4 regions of the Staphylococcus sp. GDH8C109P genome follow, and region 1 is predicted to be linked to each of the others. Evidence: predicted binding sites of a transcription regulator. Region 1 holds the regulator's gene; each other region holds the start of a gene.
What was found. Region 1 encodes Rex, which represses fermentation and respiration genes when NADH is low (regulators of the CRP and FNR family bind a similar motif). Its sites were predicted from a motif close to TTGTGAAATATTTCACAA; they were not measured.

Region 1 (7,725 bases):
TTTCACCGTTTAATTTTGGTTGAATACCTGCAACTGTCTTGATTAAAGTAGATTTACCGATACCGTTAGGCCCAATAATAGCGATATGGTCTCCTTTAGTTACTTCAATGTTGATACCTTTGGTAATTGTCTCTTCATAACCAATTTCTAAATCTTTGATATGAAAAACATCATTACCTGTATTTCGATCAAAATCAAATTGGATATTAGCACTTTTAGCATCAACCATTGGTTTATTGATTCTTTCCATTTTTTCCAGCATTTTCCTACGGCTTTTTGCCATACCAGTAGTTGAAGCCCGCGCTATATTTTTATCAACAAATGTTTCTAAGCGTTTAATTTCATCTTGTTGACGTTCATATTCTTGCATGCGTTTTTCATAATACTTATCTCTTTTTTCAATAAATTGTTTATAATTACCTATATAATGTTGCACATCTCCAAGTGCAACATCATAGATTTGATTTACTATTTTATCTAAAAAATATCTGTCGTGGCTAATGATAACAATAGCCCCTTTAAAATAGTTTAAATAACTTTCTAACCATTGTGTTGTTTCCATATCTAAATGGTTAGTTGGTTCATCTAGCAATAATAAATCAGGCTCACTTAATAACATTTGGGCTAATGAAAGCCTCGTTTTTTGACCGCCACTAAAGTCATTAATAGGGCGATTGAAATCTGGTTCAGTGAAATTTAGACCGTGGAGCACCGTTTTTATCTTACTTTCATATTGATATCCATCTTGTTGTTCGAATTCATTGGATAAGTATTCATATCGATCAATATGATTTTTATATACATCTGTATCATATTCATTTGCATGCTGTGCTAACCAATCTGTTTCTATTTTCATTTCAGATTCAAGTTTTTTCATATTTTCAAAAGGTTTGGACATTTCTTCAATCACGGTTTGGTTTGTGTTGAGTGTCATTTGTTGTGTTAAATAACCAAGTTTTAAATTTTTACTTTTTGAAATATGACCACTATCATAACTCTCGACGCCAGCGATAATTTTCATCAATGTAGATTTACCAGCTCCGTTACGCCCAACGATACCGATACGTTCGCCAGTTTTAACTTCAAAATTGACATTGTTAAAAATATCTTCTCCGTCGAATGATTTTGTAATGTCGTTTAATTGTAATAATATCATCCGTTTTTGCACCTCTCTATTCATTATCATTCTACCGTATTCTGCGTATTGTTAAAACTACCAGTGTTTATTTTTATAATGTATTAATGTATAATGTTGAAGTAATTATAAGATTAATTAGAGATTATAGTATAGGAGGACAAGATCTTGGCTAACCAAAGCGAAAAGATTCCTCGTGCCACGTTAAAACGGTTACCGTTATATTATAGATTCGTCAATACTTTGAAATCTAAAGGGATAGACAGAGTTAATTCTAAAACAATTAGTGAAGGTTTGAACATTGATTCTGCAACAATTCGTCGTGATTTTTCTTATTTTGGTGAATTAGGCAAAAAAGGGTATGGCTATAATATTGATAGCTTGTTACATTTTTTTAAAAATGAGATAAGTGAAAATGATGAAATTAAAATAGCCATCGTAGGTGTAGGGAACCTAGGTAAAGCATTACTAACATATAATTTTTCTATTCATGATGAAATGACTATCACAGAAGCGTTCGATATTCGTGATGATGTAATAGGAACACAAATAGGCAATGTGGTTGTAAGCCCATTTTCAAAAATCACTGATGTATTAAAGCAAGAACAAATTGATGTCGTGATATTAACAACACCTGAAAACGCAGCACAACAAGTTGCAGATACTTTAGTTGAAGCAGGAATTAAAGGTATTCTAAATTTCACACCAACACGTGTTTATACGCCGTCAGATGTACAAGTTCATCACATTGATTTAGGGATTGAATTACAGTCTTTACTTTTCTTTATGAAAAATTACAGTAATAAACAATAATTTTTAAATATTAACTTTGTAGAGATACAAACATTTTTGATGTTTAGTTGTCTCTACAAAGTTTTTTTATTGTTCACTAGCTCCGCTTCATCTTATACATATACATATGAAAAGGCATTAAAACATAAAGGTTGAAATTTTAGTACAAATCTAATATGATAATTCTTATTGATTTTATCGGAAAGAGGTAATGTTATGACGTGGTTAATAATCAGTGGCTTAATCGTAGGTGGACTTTTGGGATTTGTCATGCAACGTACACGATTTTGTCTTGCTGGTGGATTTCGGGATATGTATATTCAAAAAAGTAATAAAATGTTTTATGCCTTGTTAATAGCAATCTCAGTGCAAAGTATCGGATTGTTAATTCTAACTTCGACAGGGTTAGTAGAAATACCAGAGTCAACATATCCAATCATAGGTACGGTTATTGGCTCATTTATTTTTGGTATTGGAATTATATTAGCTGGTGGTTGTGCAACTGGTACATGGTATAGAGCTGGAGAGGATTAATTGGTAGTTGGATTGCACTTATTGCATATGCATTTACATCAGCTGCTACTAAATTTGGTTTATTATTACCTTTAATGGATGGTATCAACAAACCTACTAATGTAAATACAAGTATGGCTCAAACAACTGGTATTCCAACATGGGTATGGGTCGCGTTATTAACAATTATAACGGTTATATTTGTTGTTAAAACGTTACGTAAACCGAAGCCTAAATTTGCGGTACCAAAATTAAAACAAAAGTTTACGGGGATTCGTTATTATTTATTTGAAAAAAAATACCATCCCTTTGTTGCAGCAATTGCAGTTGGACTAATTGCATTATTGGCTTGGCCAGTGAGTGAATCTACTGGCAGAATGTACGGTTTAGGAATTACAACGCCTTCTGCTAATATCGTTCAATTTTTTGTAACTGGTGATCTTCAACTTTTAGATTGGGGTGTATTCCTTGTTTTAGGTATCTTTGTTGGTTCTTATATTGCAGCAAAAGGAGCTAGAGAATTTAAGTGGAGACTACCTGATAAAAAGACAATCCGTAATAGTGTTATTGGTGGCGTATGCATGGGATTTGGTGCATCAGTAGCAGGTGGTTGTTCTATCGGAAATGGTTTAGTTGAAACAGCTACAATGTCTTGGAAAGGCTGGATTGCGCTTGCATCAATGATACTAGGTGCTTGGTTTATGAGTTATTTCATATTTATTAAGCCGATGAAAAAAGCACAAAAGTCTACAAGTCAAACAGTCTCAGCACAAACACAAACGACATAAATTTTATTTTTAGGAGGATTTCATTATGGTATATGAATTAGGTACAGTAGGTATGGTTTGTCCTTTTCCTTTAATTGAAGCACAAAAGAAAATGACTACTTTAGAGAATGGTGACGAATTAAAAATTGATTTCGATTGTACTCAAGCAACTGAAGCAATTCCAAATTGGGCAGCTGAAGAAGGTTACCCAGTTATCAATTATGAACAACTTGATGATGCTTCATGGACAATCACTGTTCAGAAAGCTTAATGTTATATTAAAAATATTATTTTATTATATACTACTCAATGAGAGAAAGTCCGAGACATATTCTATGATGTTTCGGGCTTTATTTTGTTTTAAAAAATTGTTTGTTATTGAATAACACAAGTTGTAATGGTAAATGAGATTAGTCGTCTTTGAATGATCTATATTTTTAATACTAATCATGTATATAGTTGCTTCTTGAAGTCAGCAATATTTTTTGTGTTTACCAAGTAGTTTGAGTTTGGCTTTTAACAGTATTTAAAGGGAATACAATATGATAAAATAGATGATGTTTACAATGCCAAGTAATGAGAGTGAAAATAAAATATGATTGGCATATCTAAGTGTAAGATTTTTTAGATAATTGATTATAAATTCAGTTACTGTCAATATGTGCAATTATGGTGTCAAAATAATATGCAATAAGTTGAATTATAGGCGTTAACAAAGCTATAAAAATTTAAATAATAATTTGAAAATTGATGTGTGAGGAGCTTTTTATATGAATAAAGTTGATGCCATTTTAAGTGTCGTTTGTTGATGGCGTCCTTGTTACAGGAATCACATTTCGATTAACACATGATACCACGTGTGAAACTGTTTTGAAGCAGTGGAAGCCATAGATTTGTATCAATGAGTAGGATAAATCTAATATAATGATAATGAAATACATAGATATGATGATGAACTGAATTGCGACAGAACAAATATCAGAAAGTAGTAGTTTGTAATAGGAGGAAATAAAGTGAGTGAATGGACAAGAGATGAACGTTATCAACGTTATGAAGAAATTAATCAACAAACAATGGACGAATTAACTGAGCGTGTGAATCAATCTAAATATAGACAATTGTTTCATATCCAGCCAAAAACAGGATTGTTAAATGATCCTAATGGTCTAATTTATTATAAAGGAGATTATTATATCTCACATCAGTGGTTTCCTTTAGGAGCTGTCCATGGTTTGAAATATTGGTATACATATAAAAGTAAAGATTTAATAAATTTTGATGATCAAGGAATTTCACTAAAACCAGATACGAAAGATGACAGTCATGGCGTGTATAGTGGCAGCGCATTTACATATAACAACAATTTGTATTATATGTATACAGGCAATCATAGAGATGAAAATTGGAATAGAAAGTCTACACAACATATAGCTAAGGTAGATGACAATGGTGAGGTTCAAAAATTTCCTAAAGCGGTAATAGCAGCGCCACCTTCAGGATATACGCAGCATTTTAGAGACCCTAAAGTATTTGTTAAAGATGAAATTTACTATGCAGTAATTGGGGCACAAAATGAAGAAGGATATGGAAGAATACTTCAATATCAATCAACAGACATTGTAAATTGGACATTTCAAGGTGAAATAACAACAAAACTGGAAGCGTTTGGTTTTATGTGGGAATGCCCAGATTATTTTAATTTAGATGGTTTCGATTTACTGTTATTTTGTCCTCAAGGTATTGAACCAGAAGGTGAAAAATTTAGAAATATTTATCAATCTGGTTATATCATGGGGCAATACGACATAGACCATCTTGTCATGGATCATGGTGATTTTCATGAATTAGATCATGGATTTGATTTTTATGCGCCTCAAACTTTTATAGATGAATTTGGCGAAAGAATACTCATTGGTTGGATGGGTTTACCAGAAGTGAACTATCCTACAGATTCAGATGGTTGGGCTCACTGTTTAACAATCCCGCGTATTTTGACAATTGAACAAGGTAATTTAAAACAACGTCCTATTAAAGCACTTCAACAATTAAGAACGAATAAAGAAACAGCATTAGGTTACGCTAATAAGTTTACGCGGTTTTTAAATCCATATGAAGGTAAACAATTTGAATTGATTATTGATATTTTGGAAAATGACGCTACTGAAATTTATTTTGAAATCAGAGCTTCAAAATCACAGTCTTTACTTATTGCTTATAACACAAAAACAAAAAAAATTACATTGGATCGTAGTGAAAGTGGCTCACTACCAGAACCAGTCGATGGTAATACACGTAGCACTTATTTAGATACGCCATTATCTCAACTACAAATGTTCGTAGACACATCGAGTATTGAATTATTTTGTAATGATGGTGAACGTGTGATGACTTCAAGAATTTTTACAGATGATGATGCCATAGGATTTAAAGCTTCTACTGAATCTGGCCAAGTCTTTCTTAATTTTACAAAATATGACATAAAGGATGATCTATAAATGAAACGTTTACTTGCAATAGGGGAAGCACTTATCGATTTTATCCCTAATCAAAAAGATTCAAAATTAAAAGATGTTGAAGGGTTCACAAGACAAGTCGGTGGAGCGCCTTGTAACGTTGCCTGTACTACGACAAAATTAGATGGGCAAGCAGAAATGATTACCCAATTAGGTAATGATGCATTTGGCGATTTAATTGTTGAAACAATAAATAACATTGGCGTGCATACAAACTATATTCGACGTACAGATGAAGCGAATACTGCTTTAGCATTTGTAAGTTTAACCAAAGAAGGGGAACGTGATTTTTCATTCTATCGTAAACCATCAGCAGATATGTTATACCAACCTAGCAATATAGATGCAATTACTGTAACAGAAAAGGATATGTTACATTTTTGTTCTGTTGATTTAGTAGATAGTCCAATGAAACAGGCGCATAAAGCATTAATAAATAAGGTGAAATCAGCAAATGGTACGATTATCTTTGATCCTAACGTACGTTTGCCGTTATGGACTAGTGAAGCGGAATGTAAAAATGCAATACGTGAATTTTTGCCATTAGCGCACGTGCTTAAAATTTCAGACGAAGAGCTGACATTTGTGACTGGAAATAAAGATGAGAAAGAAGCTATCGCGTGGCTATTTCAAGGTAGCGTAGAGGCAGTTATTTATACGAAAGGAAAAGAGGGTGCAGAAATTCATTTTAAAGATGGCACAGTGATTGATCACCCTGGTTATAAAGTGAAAGCGATAGATACTACTGGCGCTGGAGATGCTTTTATAGGAGCATTAATTAATAGGTTGGCAGTATCTGATATTGTGAATCCTATAGAAGCATTAAAAGTACAAGGTAAAGATATGCTTGAATTTAGTAACATAGTTGCTGCAAAAGTTACTACTAAATATGGCGCGATTGAGAGTATACCTAGTTTAGATGAAGTTCATGAGATACTTGAATATTAAGAGCGTGGACATGGAAAGCAATCTTATTCATTGAATCCAATTCTGTTAAGATAAGTACGGGAAATTAGGAATTAAGGAATACTTGAGCAGTATAGCTCATGCATAAGCACCACTAACTCAATAAATTGAGAACGGGTGCTTTAATGATAATAGGCAGAGACAATTAATTGTCTCTGCCTATTAATTTATGTATTAAATTTTTTTGACATTACGTACGGACGCGTAGCAGTGTTCATTATTTTTGAAGTAAACAATACGAGACTTAGAATCAATGGATTCTATATTGTGTCTATTAACAACAAAACTATTATGACATCTAAAAAATCGTTCATCTAAATTATCAATCTCTTTTAAATTACCATAAAATTCAATTTGCCTATTGTCTAAATGAGCAATCAAACGATGTGAATTCGAAGAAGATTCAAAGAACATTACATCATCATATTGCACATAAATAGAGTTACTGCCACGTTTGAGTTCGATTGTTTCAACTGTGCTTTCTTTTGAAAGTAGCTTCAATCGAGTTTCTGATGTTTCGAGACAATCGATCACTCTTGATTTTAATTCGCCAGGGTCATCTTTGAAAATAAAATCCATAGCAGCAACTTTATATACAAAAGTTAAATAAGTGAGCTCACTGTGACTTGTGACAAATATAATATTGCTCACTGGATCGTATTTTCTAATCTCACTTGCTAATTTAATGCCATTAATATCAGCTTCTAATTGTATATCAAGAAAATAACAACCAATATCTTTAAGTTCTTTGGCACGTTCCAATACCTCATAAGGATCTGACGTAGCTACTTCAATTTCCATTGGCTTTTCTTCTATCATGATGTAATTATTGATAATTGAAACTATATTTTCACGTTGTCTTACATCATCTTCACAAATGAATATTTTCATATTTACACATCCTTATGAATTAGAATTTAATATTTCTACTTTTTGGATAAAATAATTATTATCAATCGTTGTATCTAATAAAACATTGGAAGTTGCATCGGTTATTTCCTTTAAGCTAGATAAACCTAAACCACGGTTTTTTCCTTTT
Region 2 (7,725 bases), on a different contig from region 1:
TCATTCCAATCTGGTGTAACAGCAAAGTTGTATTTAGGTGGCATTGCTGAAGCAGTTGACCACTCTAATGTACGTCCTAAGCCATACCAGTTATCACCAGTAGCTTCACGTGGTGCTTTGAAGAAGCTGTATACGATACTAGCAACTAAGAACATAAAGCCTAATGCCATCATTAATGCTCCGACAGTAGAGATTGCGTTTAACATCCACCATCCATCTTCTGGCATATAAGTGTATAAACGACGAGGCATACCATCTAAACCAAGAATGAATTGTGGTATGAAACAAACGTTAAATCCGATTATGAATAACCAGAAACACCATTTGTTTAATGTCTCGTTTAATTTAAATCCAGTCATCTTAGGCCACCAGAAAATTAAAGCACCTAGACAAGCAAATACAACACCAGCCACTAATGTGTAGTGGAAGTGAGCAACTAAGAAGTACGTATTATGATACTGATAGTCGGCTGCTGCCATAGAAAGCATGACACCTGTTACACCACCAATTAAGAAGTTAGGTATGAAACCTAATGCGAATAGCATTGGTGATTCAAAAGTGATACGGCCTTGATAAAGCGTAAACAACCAGTTAAAGATTTTAACACCTGTTGGTATACCAATCAGCATAGTTGTGATTGAGAAGAATGAGTTAATTAATGCACCATTACCCATAGTGAAGAAATGGTGAACCCAAACTAAGAAACTTAAGAATGCGATTCCTGCTGTTGCCCAGACCATACTTTGGTGACCAAACAGACGTTTACGTGCAAATGTTGGAATGATTTCTGAATAAATACCGAATGCCGGTAGGATAACGATATAAACTTCGGGGTGCCCCCATACCCAGAAGAAGTTAGCCCATAACATTGGCATACCGCCATTTGCGACTGTAAAGAATGCAGTATCGAAGATTCTATCTGTTGTGAACAGTGCTAAAGCTACTGTCAATACTGGGAAAGCCAAAATAACGATTAATGCTGTAATGAAAGTAGTAACCGTGAACATTGGCATTTCCATAAATTTCATCGTAGGTGATTTACATCTAAGTATTGTTACAAAGAAGTTAATACCAGTCATTAGGGTACCTATACCAGAAATCTGTATCGCGATTAGGTAGTAGTTAACCCCAGGTCCTGGACTGAATTCTCCTGCAAGCGGTGCATAGTTAGTCCAGCCAGCTGCAGGTGAGCCTCCGATTATAAATGATAAGTTGAATAACAACATACCAGAGAAAAATAACCAGAAACTTACGTTATTTAATACAGGGAATGCAACGTCTCTTGCACCAATTTGAAGAGGTACAATAACATTCCATAAACCAAAAATGAAAGGCATTGCCATAAAGATAATCATTATTACGCCGTGCGTACTAAAGACTTCATTATAGTGGTTTCCTTCTAAGAATGTATTATCTGGAATTGCTAATTGTGTACGCATCATTAGGGCGTCAATACCACCACGTACGAACATTAATACAGCACAGATTAAATACATAGCACCAATTTTTTTATGGTCAATAGATGTGAACCATTCTCTGTATAGATATTTCCACAATTTAAAATAAGTAATTACTGCGATCACTGCGATGATAGCAAACGGTGCACCAATTTGTGCCATTGTAATCATCCAGTTACCTTGAACGAGTAATTGATCCCATGGGAAATTCATTAATGTCCACCTCCATGTTCATGGTCTTTTTTCTCAGCTTTAGATGCTTTTTCATCTTTAGCACCTTCTGAGATTTTTTCCATTTCGTCCATATTATGTGATTCTTCATCTTTGAATTCACTATTATATGGTTCATTATTGCCTAAAATCATAGCTTTCATACCATGACGTTCATAGTTTGCGTTTGTGATTTGTGGTTTACGTGCAGGTTTATTAGGTTTATCTAATACATCCGCTTTAATTTCCTCAGGTGTATTAAAGTTAGGATCTTTCTGTACGTAATTGAAACGATCATAAGCATGGAAAATATACTCAGGATCAGCTGCTGGATCAACAAACGCCATGTGCGTACCACTGAAAGTTAAGTTTTTATTTTCAGTAGTTGGTAAAAGTTGTTTATCAAAAGTATCTTGATCTAATTTCTTTTGACTTTGAGCATCTTTTACCCAATCCTCAAATTTATTTTGGCTTACTGAATTAACATCAAATGTTTGGCGAGCGAATCCTTCACCATTGAAGTTTGAGTTACGTCCTCGGAACGTACCTTCTTCACTAGCAGTTAATGTCCAATCCATTGTCATACCAGTCATCGCATATTTTTGGCCACCTAATTGTGGAATCCAGAAACTTGTCATCATATCCATTGATTGGAGTTTAAAGACAACAGGGCGATCTTTAGGTATTGTTAAGTGATTAACAGTTTCAATTTTTTCATCAGGATAACTGAAGAACCACTTATAACCAGCGCTTGTTGCATAAACAACAAGTGGATCGTCTTGTTTTTCTGGTTTAGCTTCATACATGTAAAGTGATTTTACAGTAGGAATAGCTAAAGCGATAACGATAATCACCGGAATGATAAACCAAATTGTTTCCATTAAAGCACTGTGATGCATCTTACCTGCTTCTTCTGTTTTGTGTAATCTATATTTATATAGAAACAGAGTGAACATGATAAGTACGGCGGCAATAATAACAAGCATGAAGATGATTGAATACATAATCAAGAACTTCGAGTCACTTGCTACCGGCCCTTTTGGGTTTAAAACTTCTACATTTGAACAACCACTAAGTATAATTAGTGAGCCAAAGAGTAGAAGCAAAGACTTAAATTTTGACACTTTTTTGACCTCCTAATACTACAATTGTAGGGCTTACCATCAATTTTAAGATATTACGCAATATTTACAAGTGTTTGTGTAAAAAAAATTATTGTAAAATTAAAAGAAACCCAACAAACTCAACGTCTGACGGGCTTTCAAAGATTTGTTAAAATTATGTGTACATTTTGTGAAAAGTGTCATATTTTAGACGATAGGATAAATTCACACCAAATATTGATTATTTGGTGTGAATTTCATCGTGACATATGTATTCATAAATTATTTTATTTTACTTCAATATATCTTACTGATTTATTCATTGCACCTTCTGAATCTTCCACTGTATATTCAACTTTGTATTTTCCTTCTTTTTCTGTATTTATATTTCCATTCACTGAAATTTTGTGCGTCAAGTCACCATCTTCTTTGTCATAAGCACGGACACCATTTAATAAATTATAATTATTTCCTTTATCAATGATTATATCGTTTGTTCCTTTTAATTCAGGTACTGCATTTTCTGTAGCTTCTGCACTTAAGTTAGGTGAAACAAGTGTTGCAGATACACCGAGAGCTGATAATGACTGTATTAATTTATTCATAACGTTAACCTCCGTATGAGCGTCATTTATTTTTATCTTAAATACACTATATTTTATTTTGAATGAAATTACATCGTACTATAGTCTTAATATAACGTAATAGTGTAAATTGAGTGATAATTTTTTGAAAAAATTCAGTTAATTGTAATATTTTTTGATAAGCATAATAGCAATTAAACAAAATTGAGTGATAATCGAAGAAAACTGCATGAATGTATGTATTAAAACGGATGGATTATTTTAGCACATTATTTAAAAGCAGATATGGTGGGGGGAGAAATCTAATTTTATTAACAATAGATTGTTGACTCATCTCGGTAAAGATGACGAGAATCAAAAAATATAAAATGATTACTTGAGCTGCAGGTCAGGTATAAGTATTACTAACTCAATAAATTGAGAAGTGGTACTTTAATTTTTAGTTCAGTTATCTACTGACAATATGAATGCATCTGGGACGAATTAATGAGGTTCTCACACAATTTTTATAATAGGCCTTATTTTCATACAGTGAAATAATAGGCATCTTTTACAATTAAACCAAATGATTTGAATGAAATAAGTGAGATTAAAAATAATTTTTAAGATACAAGTTATATAGGAAAGTTAATGAATAAATGTGTTGCACCATTTCATAAAAAATAAACGTCAACTTCTATTGTAACTTTCTAGAAATTGACGTTTATTTACTTAGTAGTTAAAGATAAGATGTCTCAACTTTGTTCATTTTTTGAAATATGTTTCTTGAAACAATCATGTTATTCAATGCCTCTACGCATTTTTTCTGCCATAAGAGTATTGTTTAATACCATTGTGATCGTCATTGGACCTACGCCACCAGGCACAGGTGTAATAGCTCCAGCAATTTCTTTAACTTCATCATAGGCAATATCACCTTTTAATTTGCCGTTTTCGTCAGGTGTATTACCTACGTCAATGACAACTGCGCCTTCTTTAACATCATCTTTAGTAACAAGACCAGGACGTCCGACAGCACTAACGATAATGTCAGCATTTTTTAAATGTTGATGCATATCTTTAGTTCTTGAATGCAAAATCGTAACTGACGCGTTTTTTTGTAATAATAGTTTTGAAACTGGTTGACCTACAATATGACTTCTACCTATGACAACAGCATCTTTACCTTCTAAATCAATGTCAGCATGATTTAGTAACTCCATGATACCAAGTGGTGTACAAGGTACAAATGTTTGTTGGTCAATATATAATTTACCTATATTTTCAGGATGAAATCCATCAACATCTTTAGCAGGATTAATCGATTCTAAAACTTTTTGTTCACTTACTTGATCTGGTAGCGGAACTTGAACTAATATACCACTCACACTATCATCTTCATTTAAGCGTTGAAGTTCACTTAATACTTTATCTTCACTAGCACTTTCATCTAAATGTACGATTTCAGAAATCATACCGATTTTTTCTGCAGCTTTCTTTTTTGAATTCACATAACTTTTACTTGCTCCATCATTACCTACTAATATTACTGATAATTTTGGTGTGTAACCCTTAGTTTGTAAAGCCTCGACTTGATCTTTTAGACCTTGTCTATAATCCTTTGCGATTTGTTTACCGTCTAAAATTTTTGCGACCATGAAAAAATCCTCCTCCAATGTATGAACTTTACTTAACTTTAACATAATTACTACCATGTTTTTCAATCAAAAGACGAAAATTTAACGTTTTTTTTGTGTTAAAGTTCGATTTTTGATTGAAAAAGCGATTTTTAGTTGTTATGCTATATCTGTAATATACATCTAATAGTCATAACATTTCAAATTTCTGAAAGGGTGTTCATTTTGAAAGTGGTAGTCATAATGGGTAGTTCTTCCGATTGGGAGACTATGAAAGAAAGTTGTCAAATGTTAGAACAACTAGACATACCGTATGAAAAGAAAGTTGTTTCTGCACATCGTACGCCTCAATTAATGTATGAATTTGCTAAAGGAGCCAGAGATGATGGATATGATGTCATTATTGCTGGCGCTGGTGGTGCTGCACACTTACCAGGTATGGTTGCATCAATGACGACATTACCAGTAATTGGTGTACCTATAGAATCTAAAAGCTTAAAAGGATTAGACTCTCTCCTATCTATTGTCCAAATGCCAGGTGGTATTCCTGTGGCTACAACAGCTATAGGGAAATCTGGGGCGAAAAATGCGGGAATACTTGCTGCCAGAATGCTCAGCATTGGTAATAAAGTAGTCCAAAAGAATTTGGAAAATTATGAAAAATCATTGGTTGAGAAAGTGAGTGAGATGCAACATGAACTTCAATAAACTATCATTTGGATCAACGATTGGAATTATTGGTGGTGGGCAATTAGGTAAAATGATGGCACAATCTGCTCAGAAAATGGGTTTTAAAGTTATTGTGTTAGATCCCGATGAAAATTGTCCGTGCCAACATGTAGCACATCAGTTTATAAATGCAAACTATGATGACGAACAATCACTTGTTCAACTAGGTGAATTATCCGACGTTATTACATATGAATTTGAAAATATTTCTGCGAATCAATTACAAACTTTAGTTTCCAAATATAATATTCCTCAAGGTTACCAAGCTATACAACTATTACAAGATAGATTAATTGAAAAACAGACATTGCAAAATGCCGGAACTCAAGTAGCACCATTCGTGAAGTTATCCGATACAGGCGGTTTATCTCAAGCTGTAGAAAATCTTGATTTTCCATTTATGATAAAAACAAGATTTGGTGGATATGACGGAAAAGGGCAAGTACTTATTACAAATGAAGCAGATTTGGATAATGCCAAAACATTAATTAATAAACAAGAATGTGTTGCTGAAAAATTTTTAGAATTACAAAAAGAAGTTTCTTTAACAGTAACCATTGGTAACGATAATCAAATCACGTATTTTCCATTACAAGAGAATGAACATCAAAACCAAATATTATTTAAGACAGTTGTACCTGCTCGTGTAGAACCACAAATTGAACAAATGGCACGCAAAGAAGTTGAGAAGATTATCAAACATATTCATTTTGTGGGCACGTTCACGGTGGAGTTTTTCATCGATGCAAGCAATCAATTGTTTGTGAATGAAATTGCACCTAGACCTCATAACTCTGGACATTATTCAATCGAAGCATGTGATTATTCGCAATTTGATACACATATATTAGCAGTTACAGGTCATCGGTTACCAGAAAAAATTGAATTATTAAAACCTAGTGTAATGATGAATTTATTAGGAAGAGATTTAGATTTATTGGAACATAAATTCGATGCTCATCCTGAATGGCATGTCCATATTTATGGCAAAATAAGCCGCAAGCCCGACCGAAAAATGGGTCACCTTACTATGCTTACAAATCATGTAGAACAAACAGAACAAACATTACTAAATCATTTTGAAGGGAGACATAGCTAATGTCTTTGTTATATGAAGGAAAAGCGAAAAGAATTTTTTCTACGGCGCAATCGGATGTACTTCGAATTGAGTATAAGGATGAAGTCACTGCCGGCAATGGAGCGAAAAAAGATTTTATAGAAGGTAAAGGTCGTTTAAATAATCAAATTACTTCTAGAATTTTTAGTTTTATTCAAGAACGTGATATTGATAGTCACTTTATCGAGCAACTATCAGAAACTGAACAACTTGTGAAATCTGTGGAAATTATACCATTAGAAGTGGTAGTGAGAAACATCGCTGCGGGTTCTATAACAAAGAGATTAGGCTTTGATAAAGGACATACGTTTGAAAGTCCTTTAGTTGAATTCTTCTATAAAAACGATGATTTAAATGATCCTTTAATCACAGAAGATCACATACAGTTATTACATTTAGCTAGTAAAGAAGAAATTGAAAAATTAAAAGAGGCAGCAAAAACAATAAATACAGTGTTGATTGAATTAATGGATGGTATGGATTTACGACTTGTAGATTTCAAAATAGAATTTGGACGCAGTAAAGATGGTCAAATTCTATTAGCAGATGAAATTTCACCAGATACATGTCGTATTTGGGATAAATATAGTGATACAAATTTTGATAAAGATGTTTATCGTGAAGAAACGGGTTCAATCATAGAAACTTATCAAACTTTTCTTAATAAATTGGAGGAACTATAAAATGAAAACAATTGAATTGCATATCACATTACAACCACAAGTATTAGATACACAAGGACAAGCTTTAAATCGCGCAGTACATGACCTAGGATACACACAAGTAAATGATATACGTGTTGGTAAATTATTGTACATGACAGTTGATGAAGCGACTGATGCTGCACTTCACAATGTCGTTACTACTTTAAGTGAAAGACTATTTGCAAATACAGTTATTGAGGAATAT
Region 3 (7,725 bases), on a different contig from region 1:
AATCCTAAAAAATTTGGAAGTTTAGAAAATTACGGTATTGATATTGCTAAAAGAATTGAATTAGTAATACCTACAAATCAATATAATCACGCGTATATGCAAACAAAAAAAGAGAAAATGGGTCATTTAATATAGGAGGAAAAAACATGAATTTTGAAGGTAAATTAATAGGATCAGACTTAAAAGTAGCGATTGTAGTAAGTAGATTTAACGATTTCATTACGAATCGTTTGTTAGACGGTGCTAAAGATACCTTAGTTAGACATGAAGTACCAGCAGAAAATATTGATGTTGCATATGTTCCTGGTGCTTTTGAAATTCCATTAATAGCTAAAAAATTAGCTCAAAAAAGTGATTATGATGCAGTGATTACTTTAGGATGTGTGATAAGAGGTTCAACATCACATTATGATTATGTATGTAATGAAGTGGCAAAGGGTGTTTCAAAAGCGAATGATGTTTCGGATACACCAGTTATTTTTGGAATTTTAACTACTGAGAATATCGAGCAAGCTGTAGAACGTGCAGGTACAAAAGCAGGCAATAAAGGTTCTGAAGCGGCAGTAAGTGCTATAGAAATGGCGAATTTATTGAAAGAAATTTAATATTGAGTTGTTATAGAAATCATACAATTTAAAAATTTAAAAGTATGACATAGTGTAAAATAACATTATTAATGCTCAAAATAAGAGAGCTTACCTTTATGGGTAAGCTCTCTTTTAGCTTAATATTTTATGTTTTTGTTCTTGCATACCTGTGGATATGATTTACTTAGTACGTGTTTTTAATCTTTCATTCACAGTTTTGGTGTTACATTTCATTTCTCTAAAATAATGTTTAAAACGATTTTAATTACATACTTTTTAATTTGAAAGTTTGTTAGTTTTTAAATTTTTTGTATAACAATGCACTAATTGCTCCAATAGTTGATAATGCACCAACTACTATCCCTGCTTTTTTCAACACTTCAGGTTTCATAAGTTCTAAAAACATCAGATTTAAATTTTGAGGACGCTCTGCTAATCTTCTCATAAAATAACTAAACCAATCATCACCATATGGCACATAGATACAGAAATGGTTGCCTTCTCTCGCTAATGATTCTGCTAATTCTGAGCGGAAACCATATAGCATTTGAAATTCATAGCTATCCTTTTCAATATTGTTGTCTTTAATGAATTGTTTAATATGTGTAATGATAGCATCATCATGTGTAGCAATAGAAGTAACATTTTTCGCATTTAACAGTCGCTTTTTAATTAAGCGTATGTAATTATCGTCAATTTCTTCTTTAGTTTGATAAGCGATGTTTTCATTTTCTTTGTATGCACCTTTAACCATACGTAATCGTAATTCTGGATATTTATCAACGAGTGCATCCGCTTTATATAGATATCCTTGTATAACAGTTCCCACATTTTTAAATTCGCCTTTTAATCGGTCTAAAACTTGAGTAATATCAAATAAGCTATCATATTTTTCAGTGTCTATATTAATATGCATATTACCAAATTCATTAGCTTTAAGTAATATTTCACGTAAATTGCGATAAGCAAGATCAAGGTCAAATTCAGAACCTAATTGGCTGATTTTGATAGACATGTGACCATCTAAATTATGATTGTAGATAGCATACATCACTTCTAATATTTGATCTTTTGATTGTATTGCTTCACCTTCATTTAAAACAAATTCACCGAGACAATCTACTGTGACAGTAATTCCTTTGTTATTTAAACGTTCAATTGTGTCAACTAATTCTGGAATAGTATTCCCTGCGACTACTTTTTTAGCGCCGAACATAGGTCCTATTTCCTTAGCTGTTTTATTTAAAAAAGGATTGTTAGATAATCCTATAAAAAAATTTTTCACAATTGGCATATTAATTCCTCCCATTCTGCTAATAGCTATTCTTTCAATAATAGTGTAGCATGAATCGAATGGTAATGAAATCGTTTACAATAAAATTTATTACACTAAATATTATATACTACACGATAACATTGACTCACGCTTTAGATATAACATTAAAGATAACGTTTAAGTAACATATAACGGTAATATTTATACGTTAAAAATGGAAAAAGTACATCATATTTTGATACAATGTAGTTATTGAAATTATTGTAGAAGGGGAAGTATGGAATATGTGGAAATGGGAAACAGAAAATGAAGCTAAGGGTGTCATTGTAATTGCCCATAACATGCTCGAACATACAGGTAGGTATGCATATGTTATAACAATGCTACGTAGAAATGGTTATCATGTAATCATGGGTGATTTGCCTGGTCAAGGTCAAACGACGCGTGCGAATAAAGGACAAATAGCAAACTTTGAAGTATATCATGAGCATGTCCTTGAGTGGATTAGAATTGCTAATGAGTATAAATTGCCGACATATGTTTTAGGTGTGGGCCTTGGTGGGCTTATCATTTTAAATTTACTTGAAAAAGTGGATGTGCCTATAGAAGGACTAATGTTGATTTCTCCATTGTTAGAATTTAATAAGAGTAATAAAACAAGAAAAGATAAAATCGTATCGAATGTCGGGAAATTAACAAAAGATACAAGGTTTAAAATAGGTATTACAATTGAAGATTTAACACGAAATGAAGAAGTGATTGAAGAAGCAAAAGAGGATCAACTGATGCTGCAGAAAGTTACTTATCATTGGTATAAACAAGTCATAGAAATCATGAAAGAGACCGTTACACATTTAAAAGATATTAAACCACTTCCTTTATTATTAATGTATGGACTTGAAGATAAAGTTTCAGATATTTCTACGATGTATTTGATTAAAGAAAAAATTGCAACAGAAGAACTGTATTTTAAAGCCTGGAAAGGGTTAAATCATGAAATACATAATGAACCTGAAAGAGATGAAGTAATGCGTTATATTCTAGCATTTCTTAATAATAGTGCTAGTAACATTGGCTTTATTGTACATGATGAAAATGAACTGTCATAGTTCATTTAATAAATAATGAATATCGTTTTATGGAATCAAGTAATTTCACTAAAATACAATTTATTCAAATTATGACAAAATAATTGCTTATAAAAAGAGTGTATAAATGTAATTTAACGTTGAATTTATTTACACTCTTTTTTTTTAATAAGAATAATGTGAAAAAAATCACAATAAACATTGATTTTTAAAATAATAATTGTTATATTTATATTGTGAAAAAAATCACATTTAATTTTAGGAATATTTAGTTTGAAATAAAAGGAGCGATTGAACATGAAATTTGAAAAAGGGAATAAAGTAGTTTTAATAGGTGATGGAGCAGTTGGATCAAGTTATGCATTTGCATTAGTTGCACAAGGCTTAGCTGATGAATTAGTGATTATTGATTTAGATGAAGCAAAAGTTAAAGGCGATGTTGCAGATTTAAATCATAGCGCACCATATGGTGATTCACCTGTTAAAGTAAAAGCTGGTAATTATCATGATTGTGGTAATGCTGATTTAATTGTTATTACTGCAGGAGCTGCCCAAAAGCCTGGTGAAACTAGATTAGATTTAGTAGAAAAAAACACAAACATATTTAAAGATATTGTCACAAAAATTATGAACACAGGATTTAATGGTATTTTTCTTATAGCAACTAATCCAGTAGATGTATTATCATATGTAACACAAAAAGTTTCAGGTCTACCAAAATCACAAGTTATTGGATCTGGTACGATACTAGATACTGCACGATTTAAATACGAACTAGCACAAGAACTTGGTGTGTCACCTTGGAGTGTGGATGCACAAATTATTGGTGAACATGGCGATTCTGAATTAGCGGTTTGGTCACAAGCTAATATTGCTGGTCAACCAATATACCATGCATTGAAAGATAACCCTGATAAAGAACATAGAATAGATGAAATATTTACAAACACAAGAGATGCTGCATATGATATTATCCAATCAAAAGGTGCAACTTATTATGGTATAGCAATGGGCTTGGTTCGTATAACACAAGCAATTTTAAAAAACCAAAATGTAGTATTACCAGTTTCTAGTTACTTAGAAGGCGAATATAATCAACATGATATTTATATTGGAGTTCCAACATTAATTAATAGAAATGGTGCAATTAAAGTATATGAAACGCAATTAAATAGTGAAGAAAGTGAAAAGTTTGAAAATTCTGCCATAATTTTGAAAGATATGCAAAATAAAATCAAACAACTAATTGCATAATTCATAATTTAATTTTAAACTGTATATAAGATTAATTTTATTGAAAATATCAAAATTTATTCTGATATGAATAAATTTTGCTTTGAATGATTTTTTGGTAAATTAATTTTACATGTTTAACTTTATATTATGATTGGGGGATATTTCTATGGGGAAGACAATTGCTGATATGGTAGATAGTGTCCTTAGATTGGAACATGTACTTAAAGATATTGAAGACATCTTTGGAAAAGTACAGAAACAATATAAAATGTCAAAAGAAGAAATATTAATTCTTTTAACACTTTGGGAAGAAGGATCAATGACGCTTAAAGAAATGGATAATTATGTGAAAATTAAATCATATAAACGTACAAGAACGTATAACGATTTAGTTGAAAAAGCATGGATTATTAAAGAAAGACCCGTTAATGACGAACGTACAGTAATTATACATTTCAATGAGGATTTAAAAGATCAAAGGGAAGAACTTTTAAATTGTTTTAAAGCGGAAATAAACGAAAAATCATCTACTATACAATCTAGTCTTACATCTATCTTAAAATTATAGGGAATAATTATAGTTACAAAATGATAAGTTAGACTCAAAATAGTAATAGGTAATCACTATCTATACTAAAATAAAAATGCATCTCCGCTTATAAGGAGATGCATTTTTAATATATATATTATCTTTTTTCAATTGCACAAATAAATGGTGCATTGTTTTTTTGATTAATAAATTGATATTGTAATATGTGTGCTTTGTTTTGGTCAAAATGTTGTAAATAATTTAATAATGCATCGCGTTCGATTTTGCCTTCATCATGACCATGATATATCACTAGTACTATAATGCCTTCTGTCGTTAATATATCAAATATTTCGTCTATCGCTGCTAATGTGCTATTAGCATTTGTTACAATTGATTTGTCACCTTTAGGTAAATACCCCAAATTAAAAATGGCTGCATCAATTTTTCCAATTTCGTTACTTTGTATATATTGCTTTACTTTAGCATGACTATCTTGAATTAAGTGTACATTTTTAAATGCGTCTGTCTTGTTGCTCGTATTTTGAATTGCAATTTCTTGAATATCAAAAGCGTAGACTTTACCATTTGGTACTTGTTGTGCTAGAAATTCGGTATCATTACCATTACCACAAGTGGCATCAATAACAATACTATCCTTGTTGATGTGTTGTAGTAGTAGCGTTTTGGAAAATGGTAAAATACGTTCTAGTTTCATGATTTAACCGTCGTTTCATAGTATTTTCCTTGATAAGAATTTCTTCGTGCTAATTCCTCATCAATTTCATTAAGCACTTCCCATTTGTTGACACTCCACATTGGTCCAACCATTAAGTCAATCGGACCGTCACCAGTAATTCGATGGACAATCATTTCTTTTGGTAAAATTTCTAGCTGATCACAAACTAATTTTGTATAATCATCTTGTGACATGAATTCTAGCATACCTTTTTCGTATTGTTTTACCATTGGTGTACCTTTAAGGAGATGCAACAAGTGTATTTTAATACCTTGGACGTCCATTTGTGCTACTTCTTTAGCTGTTTCCATCATCATGTCATAATCTTCTTCAGGAAGCCCATTTATAATATGTGTACAGACATTTATATTATGTTTACGTAGCTTGGCCACTCCTTCATAATACGTTTTCATGTCATGTGCACGATTGATTAAATCTGAAGTTTTTTGGTGTACTGTCTGTAGACCTAATTCAACCCATAAATAAGTACGTTCATTTAATTCAGCTAAATATTCTACAACATCATCCGGTAAGCAATCAGGACGCGTTCCAATAGATAATCCGACAACGCCAGGTTCTTTTAATGCAGTTTCGTATTTTTCTCTTAATACTTCAACTGGTGCATGTGTATTAGTAAATGCTTGGAAATAAGCAATATACTGACCTTCATGCCATTTTTCATGCATTCTATCTTTGATTTGTTGAAATTGAACATCTATCGGATCTACACGATTTCCTGCAAAATCTCCACTTCCTGCTGCAGAACAAAATGTACAGCCGCCATGTGCAACTGTGCCATCTCTATTTGGACAATCAAATCCTCCGTCAATTGCAACTTTAAAGATTTTTTGTCCAAATTTATTTTTTAAATGATAATTCCAAGTATGATATCGTTTATTCTCGAATGCGTAAGGGAAGAATTGTCCCATATAACATTTTCCTTTCTAAATTCATTCTAGTTAAAGATTTTAACATATTTTAATGATATAGTGTTTAGAGTAAAAACAGAAATTTAAAAAAAGAAAGGAGCTTATGGTTATGAATATGCCAAAATCAGTGTGGTGGTTGGTGATTGGTATGGCATTAAATATCACAGGCTCAAGTTTTTTATGGCCATTAAATACAATATACATGAATGAAGAATTAGATAAAAGTTTAACTATGGCAGGGTTAGTTTTGATGATTAATTCATTTGGCATGGTCATTGGAAATTTACTAGGTGGTAATCTATTTGATAAATTGGGTGGCTATCGGACAATTATGATTGGTACAGTGATCTGCTTAAGTAGTACGACTTTATTGAATTTTTTTCACGGATGGCCATGGTATGCAGTTTGGTTAGTTTGTCTTGGCTTTGGTGGCGGCATGATTGTACCAGCAATTTATGCACTAGCCGGTGCAATTTGGCCACAGGGTGGCAGACAAACTTTTAATGCAATATATTTAGCTCAAAATCTAGGAGTGGCGATTGGCGCAGCTTCTGGTGGTTTTGTGGCGGAATTAAGCTTTAATTATATATTTATTGCTAATTTGCTCATGTATATTGCATTTGGCATAGTGGCAATTAGTCAATTTAATATTAAATTGGACGTTAAAGTAAAATCAAATGATGCCATGAGTTTATTAGATAAAGCTTATAGACCTCAATTCATCGCATTAACATTGTTATGCGTTATGTTTAGTATTTGCTGGATTGCTTATATTCAATGGGAAAGTACAATAGCTTCATTTACACAAGAGTTAAATATCTCTATGAGCCAATACAGTTTATTATGGACTGTCAATGGTATCATGATATTAGTAGCACAACCATTAATCATTCCGATAATCAGATTATTAAAAGGTAATCTGAAACATCAAATGTATGTTGGAATAGGTATTTTTATCATATCTTTTTTTGTCACAAGTTTTGCAGAACAATTTTCTGTCTTTATGGTAGGTATGATTATATTAACATTGGGAGAAATGTTTGTTTGGCCAGCTGTTCCAACTATCGCAAATCAACTTGCGCCTAATGGGAAAGAAGGTTCATTTCAAGGTTATGTAAATTCTGCAGCGACAGTAGGTAAAGCATTCGGGCCACTTATTGGCGGCGTAGTTGTTGATATGTTTAACATGCAAATTATGTTTTTAAGCATGATTTCATTGTTAGTTTTATCACTCATATTTTTAACATTCTATGACCACAAATTACCAAAAGATATTTAGCATAAAAATGTGTCAATATCGTAGTCAACAATAGTAGATTTAATTAAGTTTTAAATCCAGAT
Region 4 (7,725 bases), on a different contig from region 1:
AGATTCAACCATAAAATGTGCGTCAGGCGTTCTTGTTTGTGGTAAATTTGTCCCCCATATGATGAAATATTTAGAATTATACCAATCTGCACTTTCTGGAACATCAGTTTGATCGCCCCACACTTGAGGAGAAGCAGGAGGTAAATCAGCATACCAGTCATAAAAACTAATAATTGTTCCACCAATTAAAGATAAAAATCGAGTCCCTCCTGCGTAACTTATCATTGACATAGCTGGAATAGGTGAAAATCCAGCAATACGATCTGGACCATATTTTTTTATAGTATAAATAGATGAAGCAGCTATCATTTGACAAATACTCTTCCAATTTCCTCTTATAAAACCGCCTTTTCCGCGTGCTTTAATATATTTCTGCTTTTTTTTCTTATCACTGACAATATTTTCCCAAGCTTGAACTGGGTTTTGTACTTCTTCAAGTTCGTTTTCCCATAATTCATATAAGTCTTTACGAATATATGGATATTTAACTCTAGTTGGACTATATGTATACCATGAATAGCTTGCTCCCCTAGGACAACCACGAGGTTCATATTGTGGAAAATCGTCTCCTGTAGAAGGGTAATCAATTTGTTGTGTTTCTTGAGTGACAATACCGTCTTTCACGTAAATTTTCCAACTACAAGATCCAGTACAATTAACACCGTGTGTCGAACGTACTACTTTATCATGTTGCCAACGATTTCGATAAATACTTTCCCAATCGCGAGGTCTAGGACTTTCTTCAGTCCAATTATTGTTTATTAAATTTCCACGTTTTAAATGTTTAAGTTTATGTAGTAATTTATTATGCTTTTTATCCATCAAGACATCTCCCCATCACTCTTAGAAATCGGATTAAATCTTTCACCTGTAATTTTAAATGCTCCGTTACCCTCTTTTAGTTCTTCAATAAAAATTTCAAATGTTGGTGCATTTGCAGCAACTAAGATGAGTCGTTCAATTGTATTATTGTCGTTAATATTATAGATTTTCTCTATCATTTCACCAGAAATTGAGCCAAATCTCATACGCAAAATACCTATTAAGTCTTCTCTATCCTCTATAAGCATTGCTTCATTTTCCATTGAAAACATATAATCCCCCCATATTCATTATGGCATTATCATTTTGAAATATTCTGAAATAAATATTCGATGACATGCTGCTGTTGTATATTTAAAAAAATTCAATATATCATTATATGGCGCTTCAAGCGCTTGTTTCTTAAAATAACAACTTGTACCATGTTTAAATGTTTCACCATAACGGATAGAAATTTCTAAATTATCCCCATCTACAATTGCAGTAGCATCAACGTCAAAAAAATGTATATTATTCTTTTCCAATTCATTCACCATTAAGTTATATATATCTTCATTAACAAATCTTAATGGTTTTTCCTTTTTTTGTATCATTTTATCCCTTCTCCTTACTCGCAACCCAAGCTTCTTCATCTTCATTGTGTAAATCATCCACTTCTATCATGGTATAAAATTTTACCAATACCTCATGATTCATTTCCTCATTTTTTAACGCTGATTTAATTTGTTTTGCTAATTCTCTTAATAAGTCATGATCTCTTTGAAGTCTATGCATAATTTTTATTTGAGAAGGATCATTTCCTGCTAATTCAGGATACAATCCTTCTTCTTCAACATCAGCATGAGCAAGAACTCTTGCTTCCCAATGTTCTAATAAGACATATGCAATTTCTAAAGCTTTGTTTCTTTGATTCATCGTTTTTTTTAGCACTGCTGTAATCTCTCTAGCTTCATTTAAAGAAGCTTCATGAATAGAATTATGACTTTCGGACTTTTTCAAACTAGGACCTGCCATTTAACGTTCCCCCTATCATATATGCTTATATTATCTCCTTATAATGTAATGCTACACCTTATTGTTATTGTAAGCAACTCTATTCAAAACAAAATTTTACATGTTTGTTTTAAAAGTATGAAAATTGCTAAAATTTTCACAATTTAAGCCAATAGTTTATTGAATTGTATTTATTTTAGTGGTTCAATGGAATTAAAGAACAAAAGGAGGAATTTGATGCTTACGAAAGAAGAAAAAGATATTATTCAACAAACCGTACCTCTATTACAAGAAAAGGGTGTAGAAATTACTTCAATTTTTTATCCTAAAATGTTCAAAGCTCATCCTGAATTATTAAATATGTTTAATCAAAGCAATACAAGATGTTACAGGATTAGAAGATAATGATCCTATCATCCAAACATGGGTTAAAGCTTATGGAGAGCTTGCAGATGCATTTATACAGATTGAAAAAAGCATATATGATCAAATGTTATGGATTGGCTTTAAACCTTTTAAAGTTTCTAAAATCAAACAAGAGTCTCAAGATGTTAAATCATTTACAATTGAATCTTCAGAGTATGATTTAAGCCAATTTAAACCTGGACAATATATTACTGTAGATCTTTCTAGTGAAAAACTACCTTATCGAGCTAAACGTCACTATTCAATTACTTCTGGTGATGAAAATCATTTAACTTTTGGTGTTAAACGGGATACAACTGACGAATACGAAGGAGAAGTTTCAACCATTTTACACGATGAAGTCAATGAAGGTGATATGATTAATTTGGCTGCACCTGTCGGTGGCTTTGTTTTAGAAGATACAAGTCATCCAAAACTATTCATAGGGTCTGGAATTGGAGTAACGCCTTTGGTTGCGATGTTTAATCAAGCCTCTTCAGAAGGCCTTGAATCACAAATGATACAGGTTGGAAGTGATGAGGCACACTTACCTTTTAAAGAAGATTTTGAAATGATTGCTCATAACAACGTTAGTGCAAAATTAGAGACACATCTGAAAAGTAAACATGGCTACTTCAATTCTGATAATCTAAAAAACTACTTAATAAATGACCCTGAAATTTATATCTGTGGTGGAACGAGCTTTTTACACTCCATTATAGATGCATTAAAAGCTCTAGATCATGATATGAACCACGTTCATTATGAAACATTTGTGCCGAGATTAAGTGTCGAAGTTTAAAGGGAGTTATCAAATATGAAAATCAATCAAAGATATATTAAAGTATTTGTGCTGTATTTAATAAGTAATTTAATTTCAAATATACTCGTTAAAAATAACAATTTAATTAAAGTAATGTCTCAAATATTTATAGGTTACACACTTTTTGCTTTAGGTTTAAAATATTTAAAAAAATTAAAAACAAACTAAATTTTTATAAATTTACCAATCAAGGTTAAGTATATTTATACTTAACCTTTTTATTATAGTTAATGATAGTTTAACATTTAAAAAATGGTAGCTTGCTTTGTTAATATTAAATTTGGATTATTTATATAAAATTACTCTGTTGTAGTTGGATATACAACTTCTCCGTCATATTCAATAATAGGTAAAGCTCCCCACTGCCCTAATTCATGCGGTATTAGCGCTACTTTATCATTATTATTTACAATAATATGAACGACTTTTTCATTATGCAACTCTAGCCAATTACTAATAATCAAACGATGACATCGTGAAGGATGACGTTCTGCACATAACAAAGCAACCATATGATTTTCTTTCTCTTTCATCAATATATTGATACCTTCTTTAAAATTTTTAGTCAAAGTATAATCTGCATAATTGTGAAATGATTGATTTTGCCACCCAGCATTCAAATTTTCTCCAACTATATTTGAACGTTTGCTTCTTCCACCTAGCAATGAAATGTGTTTGTATTTTACATTATGTTCTTTTAACCAAACAGAGAACTCATTTCGATTATACTGTGGATTGTTTTTACTATTTGGAAATGATCTCACATCAATAATTTTTGTTATCTTCGCTTGTTCTAACATCTTTAGAAATGTATCAAGCGTATAATTATAATGGCCTATCGTAAATATTGTCATTTTATTTTACTCTCCATGACTTATAAAATATAAGTATTTTTAAGAAGTATATATCACACAATATGATTTTTAGTTTTATTTGTGGTAGGGCTCTGCTTATCAGTTAATGATGCGGTTTTTGAAAAATAACTACAGAAATTTATAGAAGAACAACAAGACTCAAACACTATATCATATAATAAGTTCTTAGAAGCTTACAAAGTAGACACGTCTTCTGATTAAACTAATACAGTTGATGAATTAACAGAAAATCCAGTATGTATTGAGTACATAAGAGATCAAACAGAAGCTAGAGAAAAAGGTCAAGGTAGAACTTATTAAGCATATTAAATTAATTAACTTGATACTTTTCAATAAAAAACAGAGCACCCCCATAACGTGGAGGATGCTCTATTTTTTTATAACGCATTTACTAATCTTTCAAATTCATCTTTATTAATATTAATACCTTCAAGATTAACATTTGCTAAATTAGGGTGTTGACCGCTTGTTAGGACATATACTTCAATATGTGGACATGTTTCATTAACGATAGGCATGATTTCTTCATCAAACCGCTTCGGTCCATTGTTTTCACTGTAAATCACAACATGAAATCTAATATCATCAGCTATATTCATAGGAATTCTGTCTTCTCTCTTTCTAGACAATACACACTGTTTTCCTACGATATTTGAAATCCATTCTTCTTTCTTTCGGCAATAATCTATAAAATCTTTTCTTTGATATCCTAAGTCCATTTTAACTTCTAGTATATTTTTAATTTCATTATCTTCACAAATTAATAAATCCGGATATCTTGTACTTAAAGATTTATCAATCATAGATAAAGGTTGATCAATAAATATTTGGACACTTTCCAATCTACTAATCAAATAAGCACCCAGCAAGTCTTCTCCAATACCTGAAATACTATGATTACGTCCTCGATATAAATTTTCATGGGGGTAAGTAGGCTTTCCTGCTTCTTTATATGCCTTTACAAGATGTTCGATAACTTCCACTTCAGTGAATTTCATACTCAATCACCCTATCTATAGATACTCTATATTTCAACAAACAAAGTATATCACACGTTTGAAAGCACAAATGCAAAAAAACTCCTAATAAATTAAGAGGGTTGAATGATAGTTTATAAAATATTAAATTATTTGCTATTATAATTAACTATTTTGGTTAATTCTTTAATCGTTAAAGGTTGTTTAGTATTTCTATGAATCATTTTATGGCAATTAGAACATAGTGGGACTAAATCTTTTTGTGGATTTACTTTTATTTCTCTTTTTATTGAAAACATTGGTTTTAAATGATGAATTTCAATAAAACCCTCACCTAAATCGCCATACTTAGCTTTAAAATCAAATCCACATACTTTACATGTAGTTCCATGAATTTTAATAGCTTCATTTCTTAATGCCTGATTTCTTTCATATTTAATACCGTACTGTACATATGGTTTACCTTCGACATATTCAGTGTTTTCTAACTCATTATCTAAATTTAAAATATTCGTTTTCAAGACTTTTTGTATATAACTTTTTAAAGGTTCCTTTAAAGTCATAGGACCTTGAACATTACCTTTTAACCCATTATCTTGTAAAAATTCTAAATCTAATTGGTCATCATCAAGTTTGTTTAATAACTTTAATTCCATGTAATTACCATAGTTAATATAATTATCACCCTTGATAACAAATTGACTATCATCAATTGTTGACTTAGGTTTGTTAACTTCTTTAATCAAACATTGATATTTAATACTCTTAATAGGTGCGGAGATGTATATATAAAGAACATCACCTTTCTTGGCCTTCTTTAAATTCGGACTTTGCTTCCAATCAATAACATCTAACTTATCAAACGCTGCAACTACATTATAGAATTTAACATTACAAGGTATAACCCATTGAGTATTTGTCATATTCATTCCCCTTTTGTAATAACTAGTTGGCATGGCCTTAAAAATCTATTAGTAATGTCACTCAAATTATTAATACGATTGTTATCTTTATCACTCCAATAAAACATATGGCTTTTTAATATATTACCATCATTATTAGAGATATAATGCGTTTCTACGCATTACTTAAAACGAATAATTGTATGTATCGAAATAGACCTGTATAGTTTTGTTTTCGATAACTCATAACTTGATTAATTGCTTCATTTATGTCTACACCACGACGCTTAAGTTCAATTTGAGCTAAAGGCAATCCATTCACTAATATTGCGACATCATATCTTGCTTTATATTTATCATTTATCGATAATTGATTTGTAATTTGGAATTTGTTTTTACACTAATTTTTTGTGTCTAAAAAGGATAAATATTCTTCGGTTTCATCATTACGCTTTAAAGGCAATTTATCGCGTAGAATACGTGCACTTTCAAAAATACTTTTCCCATTAATCATCGTTAATAAGCGTTGAAACTCTTTATCTGTTAATGGTTGATTTTTGAATTTATCAGCATGACGTTCATTGAGAATAGCACGGAAATTATCCAATAATTGCTGTTCATTTCTAATCGTTACAGTTTCATAGCCATTTAATTCTAACTGTTCCATCATTTCATTTTATAGAGCAAATTCACTTTGGTATACCATAACATCCCCTACCTTTGTTTCTACTACAATTAATTATACTATATTATTGTATTCATATTGTTTGAGTTTTATAAATATTTTTTATGAGTATTTCTTTATTTTAAGCAAATAATGTAACCTCCGCTTTGATAGGATCATAGTTCAGTTTAAACCTTTGGATTTGGATTTCCATCGGTAAATCTTTTCCTGAAAGAGTCTCACCTTGTATCTTTACAAGGAGTTTTGGTGGGCTGATAATATAGCCAAATAGATAGAAATTAGTAGCATAACTAAATTCACTCGGTATACTAACTAAAAGATCACTTTCTTTCGAAACGCCTTTTATTTTCATTTGTTTTGTATGTGTATTGAACGTAATTTCTTTGTTTGAAAATCCCCATTTATCATGTTCTGAGTAAAGATTACATATATTGTCATCACAATTAAATTCTCTTTTATAATCCTCAAATAGAATTCTTTGCTTGTGAGTTTTAAATTCATCCTTGTCCCATATAACTTCAGATTCGACAATTACATTCTTAGCTACTCCACCAACATTTTTTAAATATATAAATTTTTTTTTTTGCCCTATAAAATGTGTTTTAGCTTTATCATTTGTTACTAAAGATGATTCATTGCTAAAGTTAAATATATCTATCTGTATACTATTCTTTATAAAGTCTTTATTTAGCTCATATGAGTATTTAGTGCTATCAAACAAAAATAGTGGAGTATTAGAAATTCTTTTATGTTCTTCGGCTTTACCGTTATAATACATATTCGTTAAAAACGTAAGTAAGGAGATCACTAAAGAAAAGTTGGATATATACTTTGCTGTTTCTGATTTAATAAGCATGAAAATTATTAATAAGATTAAAAATATAATGACAGTGTATAAAATTTTTACATTTTCTACTCCTTATTAACTATTAATTTGTCTAAACTTTTCAAGTTCATCTTTTAAAACTTTAACTGTTTTTATTTTTTTAGTGATATCTTCTTTTGCACGTTGTGACAAATGTTCAGTTCCAAATACACGTTTATTATTTTCATTAATTGACTGATTAACTTTATCCCAATTATCTAATATATAATTTTCAAAAAGTTCCTTTTCTACATCACTTTTATAAACCAAAACACATTCTACAAATTTATCCATTGCAAATTTCTCTTCCATCGAATCACCCTTATACATAAAAAGATGAATATTATAAAGCATCGTCTCTTCAATGAAATAACGATA

Region 2: qoxA (cytochrome aa3 quinol oxidase subunit II) is a predicted target of Rex. The motif match lies at 2,959-2,976, and genes of this name have one in related genera.
Region 3: KA867_RS09110 (L-lactate dehydrogenase) is a predicted target of Rex. The motif match lies at 3,129-3,146, and genes of this name have one in related genera.
Region 4: KA867_RS08235 (hemerythrin domain-containing protein) is a predicted target of Rex. The motif match lies at 1,961-1,978, and genes of this name have one in related genera.

The regions. Positions count from the first base shown of each region.
Region 1 is NZ_JAESMX010000022.1:82,341-90,065, reverse strand. Features, by position in the region: gene KA867_RS11725 (ABC-F family ATP-binding cassette domain-containing protein) at 1-1,156, opposite strand, end outside; gene KA867_RS11720 (redox-sensing transcriptional repressor Rex) at 1,304-1,948, shown strand; partial or broken gene KA867_RS11715 (YeeE/YedE family protein) at 2,144-3,228, shown strand; gene KA867_RS11710 (sulfurtransferase TusA family protein) at 3,254-3,478, shown strand; gene KA867_RS11705 (sucrose-6-phosphate hydrolase) at 4,221-5,702, shown strand; gene KA867_RS11700 (carbohydrate kinase family protein) at 5,703-6,668, shown strand; gene agrA (quorum-sensing response regulator AgrA) at 6,861-7,577, opposite strand; gene agrC (quorum-sensing sensor histidine kinase AgrC) at 7,590-7,725, opposite strand, start outside.
Region 2 is NZ_JAESMX010000019.1:207,719-215,443, reverse strand. Features, by position in the region: gene qoxB (cytochrome aa3 quinol oxidase subunit I) at 1-1,670, opposite strand, end outside; gene qoxA (cytochrome aa3 quinol oxidase subunit II) at 1,670-2,791, opposite strand; gene KA867_RS10630 (immunoglobulin-like domain-containing protein) at 3,058-3,375, opposite strand; gene folD (bifunctional methylenetetrahydrofolate dehydrogenase/methenyltetrahydrofolate cyclohydrolase FolD) at 4,134-4,991, opposite strand; gene purE (5-(carboxyamino)imidazole ribonucleotide mutase) at 5,196-5,678, shown strand; gene purK (5-(carboxyamino)imidazole ribonucleotide synthase) at 5,665-6,798, shown strand; gene purC (phosphoribosylaminoimidazolesuccinocarboxamide synthase) at 6,798-7,499, shown strand; gene purS (phosphoribosylformylglycinamidine synthase subunit PurS) at 7,501-7,725, shown strand, end outside.
Region 3 is NZ_JAESMX010000015.1:123,311-131,035, reverse strand. Features, by position in the region: gene ribB (3,4-dihydroxy-2-butanone-4-phosphate synthase) at 1-135, shown strand, start outside; gene ribH (6,7-dimethyl-8-ribityllumazine synthase) at 147-605, shown strand; gene KA867_RS09120 (proline dehydrogenase family protein) at 880-1,881, opposite strand; gene KA867_RS09115 (alpha/beta fold hydrolase) at 2,148-2,972, shown strand; gene KA867_RS09110 (L-lactate dehydrogenase) at 3,249-4,205, shown strand; gene KA867_RS09105 (transcriptional regulator, SarA/Rot family) at 4,354-4,755, shown strand; gene mnmM (tRNA 5-(aminomethyl)-2-thiouridylate-methyltransferase MnmM) at 4,874-5,434, opposite strand; gene mnmL (tRNA modification radical SAM protein MnmL/YtqA) at 5,431-6,384, opposite strand; gene KA867_RS09090 (MDR family MFS transporter) at 6,494-7,663, shown strand.
Region 4 is NZ_JAESMX010000014.1:304,069-311,793, reverse strand. Features, by position in the region: gene KA867_RS08250 (nitrate reductase subunit alpha) at 1-822, opposite strand, end outside; gene KA867_RS08245 (hypothetical protein) at 822-1,094, opposite strand; gene KA867_RS08240 (hypothetical protein) at 1,113-1,415, opposite strand; gene KA867_RS08235 (hemerythrin domain-containing protein) at 1,417-1,836, opposite strand; partial or broken gene KA867_RS08230 (FAD-binding oxidoreductase) at 2,053-3,022, shown strand; gene KA867_RS08225 (hypothetical protein) at 3,038-3,211, shown strand; gene KA867_RS08220 (DUF488 domain-containing protein) at 3,343-3,897, opposite strand; gene KA867_RS08215 (hypothetical protein) at 4,296-4,916, opposite strand; gene KA867_RS13435 (HNH endonuclease) at 5,045-5,818, opposite strand; partial or broken gene KA867_RS08205 (type I restriction endonuclease) at 5,842-6,467, opposite strand; gene KA867_RS08200 (hypothetical protein) at 6,604-7,260, opposite strand; gene KA867_RS08195 (AlbA family DNA-binding domain-containing protein) at 7,405-7,725, opposite strand, start outside.